Desulfosporosinus acidiphilus SJ4: one gene and its partner. The protein of the gene in region 1 interacts with the protein of each later gene in a pairwise test. Links are inferred from orthologs where the notes say so. Each region holds a gene or a part of one and is shown on either strand. Other genes may lie near its edges.

The links. The genes of interacting proteins can lie anywhere in the genome.
Region 2: the proteins of rpsL (region 1) and DESACI_RS16915 interact in binary tests that used the Escherichia coli proteins (3 or more experiments, as listed by UniProt). The link is inferred for Desulfosporosinus acidiphilus SJ4 from one-to-one orthologs.

What each region holds. Positions count from the first base shown.
Region 1 is NC_018068.1:494,145-497,114, forward strand. It holds rpsL (30S ribosomal protein S12), read left to right. Parts: upstream 1-1,260; coding sequence 1,261-1,680; downstream 1,681-2,970. Other genes in the region: rpoC (DNA-directed RNA polymerase subunit beta'), read left to right, coding at 1-852; DESACI_RS02365 (L7Ae/L30e/S12e/Gadd45 family ribosomal protein), read left to right, coding at 922-1,173; rpsG (30S ribosomal protein S7), read left to right, coding at 1,724-2,194; fusA (elongation factor G), read left to right, coding at 2,234-2,970. UniProt on the Escherichia coli protein: With S4 and S5 plays an important role in translational accuracy. Interacts with and stabilizes bases of the 16S rRNA that are involved in tRNA selection in the A site and with the mRNA backbone.
Region 2 is NC_018068.1:3,698,067-3,700,788, reverse strand. It holds DESACI_RS16915 (ribosome maturation factor RimP), read left to right. Parts: upstream 1-993; coding sequence 994-1,452; downstream 1,453-2,722. Other genes in the region: nusA (transcription termination factor NusA), read left to right, coding at 1,493-2,722; DESACI_RS16920 (proline--tRNA ligase), read left to right, coding at 1-668.

The DNA.
Region 1 (2,970 bases):
GCTACCGGCCGGCCTGTAGAAATGGGTGAAGCTGTGGGGATTATCGCAGCACAATCCATCGGTGAGCCAGGTACGCAGCTGACGATGCGGACATTCCATACTGGCGGTGTAGCCGGAGACGATATAACACAAGGTCTTCCGCGGGTCGAAGAATTGTTCGAAGCCCGTAAACCTAAAGGGCAAGCGATTATATCAGAAGTCAAAGGGAAAGTTTCCATCAGTGAAGTTAAGGGACGCCGAGAGGTGGAGATCACCACTGACTCCGATGAGCATATCACCTATACCATACCTTACGGGTCTCGTCTCAGTGTGAAAGACGGTCAGATGGTTGAGGCAGGGGATGAACTTACAGAAGGAAGTATTAATCCGCATGATATGCTGAAGGTTAAAGGCCAGCGCGGGGTTCAGGTTTATCTCGTAGGCGAGGTTCAGCGTGTGTACCGCCTGCAGGGCGTTGATATTAACGATAAGCATATTGAGGTTATGGTTCGCCAGATGCTGCGCAAGGTTAAAATTGATGATGCCGGTGACACAAGCCTGCTGCCGGGCGGTCTCATTGATATTTTTGATTTTCAGGACGAGAACGCCAAAGCAATTGCCAATGGAGGAGAACCGGCTGTCGCTCACGCAGTATTGCTGGGGATAACCAAAGCCTCGTTGGCCACAGATTCCTTCCTGTCTGCTGCTTCGTTCCAAGAAACAACCCGAGTCCTTACCGAAGCAGCGATCAAAGGAAAAGTGGACCCCCTCTTAGGTCTCAAAGAGAATGTTATCATCGGTAAGCTTATTCCTGCAGGAACGGGCATGGCTCGCTATCGAAATATCAAAACCTTCGATGCAAATCCGGTTTGAAATTATTGACACGTTTGAATGCAAATGCTAAACTACTATAGTGTGTGACTAAGGGAGGAAAGCATATTGCTGCTTGATGAAACCTTTAAACAAGCTAGAAATAAGACCGTCGGCTTAAAGCAAACCCAACGCGCCTTGGAAAAAGGTACGGTTCGTTGTGTTTATGTAGCAAAAGATGCCGAAGCTCATGTTTTACGTCCGATTCTTGAATGGTGCAGGACCCATAATGTTGAACGCATAGAAGTCTCAACCATGAAGGAACTTGGCAATGCCTGCGGAATTGAAGTGGGTACTGCGGTGGCGGCGATCTTGGAAGACTAATGTATCGTGCTGGTTTTGGAATTGCTTGCTAAATGCTGAAGCAAGCAATTCCTTGTATATTGATTTGATCAGAAAGGAGGTGGAGACATGCCGACAATCAACCAACTCATTCGCAAAGGTCGTACTTCAGTTGGAAAAAAATCGACAGCTCCAGCTTTACAGTGGGGCTATAACTCTCTTAAACGTAAACAATTCCCGTCGGGCGGTTCCTCGCAAAAGAGAGGGGTGTGCACAAGGGTTTATACGACAACTCCTAAAAAGCCTAACTCAGCGCTTCGTAAGGTTGCTCGTGTTCGTTTGACAAATCAACTGGAAGTTACTGCATATATTCCCGGTATTGGTCACAACCTGCAAGAGCACTCCGTGGTTCTTCTCCGCGGAGGTCGTGTTAAAGATCTGCCTGGCGTACGGTATCACGTAATTCGCGGTGCCCTTGATACAACAGCTGTGCAAAAACGCGCCCAAGGCCGCTCGAAATACGGAGCAAAACGTCCCAAAAAAGCCTAATTTGATTTAGGATGATTGAGTACGCTATAAAGGAGGGATACTGATGCCACGTAAGGGATATATTGCTAAACGGGAAGTTCTGCCTGATCCGATTTATAAGAACCAGACAGTAACAAAGTTTATCAATCAGATTATGTTAGATGGTAAGAAGGGGACTGCTGAGGCTATTTGCTACAGCGCCTTTGATATGATTCAGGAAAAAGCCGGTAAAGATCCGCTGGAAGTCTTTAATAATGCCCTGAAAAACGTAATGCCGGTTTTGGAAGTTAAGGCCCGTCGTGTCGGTGGAGCCAACTATCAAGTTCCTATCGAAGTACGTGCAGAACGTCGTTCGACTCTCGCACTCCGCTGGCTTGTTGCTATGGCGCGTAAGCGCGGCGAGAAAACGATGCAAGAGAAAATTGCTGCTGAGTTGCTCGATGCAGCTAACAATACAGGCGGCTCTGTCAAAAAGAAGGAAGATATGCATAAAATGGCTGAAGCGAATAAAGCTTTTGCGCATTACAAGTGGTAGTTTGTGGCACACTGATTTTGACAGAAAGGGGGAATCGCAGTGGCAAGACAAAATTCACTTGAAAATACGCGTAATATTGGAATCATGGCCCATATTGACGCCGGGAAGACAACTGTTACAGAACGTATTCTTTTCTATACAGGACGTGTGCATAAAATTGGTGAAGTTCATGATGGCGCAGCAACGATGGACTGGATGGTCCAAGAACAAGAGCGCGGTATTACGATTACTTCTGCGGCAACAACTTGTCAATGGAGAAACAATCGGATTAACATTATTGACACACCTGGGCACGTGGACTTCACTGTAGAAGTTGAACGTTCTCTGCGGGTGCTCGACGGTGCTGTAGCGGTATTTTGTTCCGTAGGCGGAGTTGAGCCCCAGTCTGAAACGGTTTGGCGTCAGGCGGATAAATACAAGGTTCCGCGTATTGCTTATATTAATAAAATGGACCGGATGGGAGCCGACTTCTTCCGTGGTGTTTCCATGATCTCTGACCGATTGGGTGCCAGGCCTGTTCCGATTCAGGTGCCTATTGGCGTGGAAGACAGCTTTAAAGGCGTCGTAGATCTGGTAACAATGACAGCGATCATTTACACGGATGATTTAGGAACAACCGCAGAGCATAATGCGATCCCTGAAGAGTTACAGGATTTAGCGAATGAATACCGAGAAAAGCTCGTTGAGGCTGTTGCCGAGACCAGCGAAGAGCTCATGATGAAATATCTCGAAGGTGAAGAATTAACCGAAGAGGAAATCCGCGCGGGTATTCGCAA
Region 2 (2,722 bases), 3.2 Mb from region 1 along the record:
CCTTAATGGAACATGCTGTGTGCGGCGCCAATAAAGAGGACTATCATATTGTGGGTATCCAACCGAAAACAGGAATTCGCCTCAATCAGGTTCACGATTTGCGGACCATCATTCCGGGTGAGGCTTGCCCCAAGTGCGGGACTCCTCTAAAAGAGGCTCGCGGTATTGAGGTTGGTCAGGTATTCAAGCTTGGCACTAAGTACAGTAAAGCTCTGGGGGCGACATTTTCAGACGAAAACGGTGCTGAAAAGCCTTGTGTCATGGGATGTTATGGAGTAGGTGTGAGTCGGACTATGGCGGCAGCTATTGAGCAGAACTATGATGAGATGGGGATCATCTGGCCTATTCCCATTGCCCCTTACCATTGTATTCTTGTCCCGGTAAGCACGAAGGATTCAGAAGTGGTGGAAGCAACTGAAAGACTCTACCAGGAACTTCAAAACTTGGGGATAGAAGTTATACTGGATGACCGTGATGAACGGGCCGGTGTTAAGTTCAAAGATGCCGATTTAGTTGGATATCCCTTGCGGATTACCATTGGGAGTAAGACACTGGCCAATGGACAAGTTGAGCTTAAAGAACGAAAAGCCGGGGATACCCGCTTAGTCTCTGTCGCGGAGGCGGCCCAGCAGGTTAAAGACATTGTCGAAAAAGCCCTGGCATTCTGAGGCCATGAAAAGTCCCTGGTTCTTAGGTTGCACATGTTGTAGGTATATGCTATATTAATATAAGGAATTTGTAGTGATTGTTGGAAAGGAGTGGGTAGTAGCCCGCTCCTTCGTTTGTTCCTTTAAAAAGAGAAACTTGGCTATCATCCACGAAGACACGGCATCGTACTTGTTAGCCTTCAGAGATCGGCAGATCCACACTGCAGGAGTTTGCGTAATCAGTCGCAGTGTGGCGATAAGCTCGTATGGCAAAGTATAACTTGCGAACATCTTCGTTAGAATATACTTAGAACTTTTATTTTTAATTATTAAAGGGGCGCTTTACATGAATCAAACATTGGAACAACAAATTGCTTTGCTAGTTGAGCCATATACTAAAGAAAAAGAACTTGAATTAGTCGACGTTGAGTACGTAAAAGAAGGTGCACATTGGTATTTGCGTCTCTTTATTGATAAAGAAGGCGGCGTGGACATGGATGATTGTGCTGAGATGAGTCACGCCGTGAGCGACTTGCTTGATGAAAAAAACCCAATTCCCCAGGCCTATATGTTAGAAATATCTTCACCAGGTCTAGAACGTCCGCTCAAGAAGGACGAGGATTTCGTCCGCTTTCAGGGAAAGTTGGTTACTGTTCATACAACATCGCTTTTTCAAGGATACAATGAGTTTACCGGACACCTCGTCGGTTTAATCAACGATGAAATTGTCTTGGAACATGAGGATAATCGAGTTTCAATTCCGCGTGCCTTGGCGAAAAATACTCACCTAGCATTAGATTTTTAAAATAGGTTAGGGACAATAGAATAAGGAGGAACATGGAAAAATGAATATGGACTTCATCGAGGCTCTTCATGAATTGGAAAAAGGGCGGGGAATTTCTGCTGAGATTTTATTCGAAGCCATAGAGGCAGCACTTATTTCTGCTTATAAAAAGAATTTCGGATCTTTACAAAATGTGAGAGTTGTTATTGACCGCTTAACCGGGGAGTTTAAGGTTTTTGCTCGTAAGACCATAGTTGAAGATGTTGAAGATTCGCGAACTCAAGTCAGTTTGGAAGAGGCCCAGAAACTTAATCCCAGCTATCAGCTCGAAGATATCGTTGAATACGAAGTAACTCCACGGGATTTTGGGCGAATTGCTGCTCAAACAGCGAAACAAGTTGTTGTCCAGCGTATCAGAGAAGCTGAACGAGGGATGATTTATGACGAGTATGTTAATCGAGAAGGTGACATTGTCACTGGGGTTGTGCAGAGATACGAACAAAAGAATGTCATCGTTGACTTGGGTAAAGTTGAGGCAGTCCTGCCTGCTCAGGAACAAATTCCGGGTGAAGTTTATCAATCCTTTGAGCGGATAAAAACATATGTAGTGGAAGTAAAGAAAACTACAAAAGGTCCCCAAATCATGCTGTCGCGGACCCATCCGGGCTTGATCAAACGTTTATTCGAATTGGAAGTGCCGGAGATTCACGATGGAGTTGTTGAAATAAAAGGCGTTTCTCGTGAGGCAGGCGCGCGCTCCAAAATCGCAGTATATTCAAGGGATACTAATGTAGATCCAGTAGGCGCTTGTGTAGGGCCTAAAGGAACGAGAGTTCAGACCATCGTGACAGAATTAAAAGGGGAGAAAATAGATATCGTTAATTTCTCTACTGATCCCCACGAATTTGTTGCTAACGCGCTTTCTCCAGCCAAGGTCGTAGGAGTTTATCCAAGAACCAATGAGAAAGTTGCTGTGGTGGTTGTTCCAGACTACCAGTTATCCCTGGCCATCGGCAAAGAGGGGCAAAATGCACGATTAGCTGCTAAATTAACGGGTTGGAAGATTGATATAAAAAGTGAATCCCAGGCAAGTGCCTTAAATCTTGTATCCGAGGATACAGGAGAAGGCTACGAAAATTTTGAAGACTACGGTGAATATGAAGAGTATCTGGAATATGATGAATTTGCAGATGCAGATAAATATCAGGACTATGAAGAACAGGAATATGTTGAGGATGGTCACTCTGAGCTCAGCGAATATGACGAGGAAACCAAGGATCAGTTGTCTGAT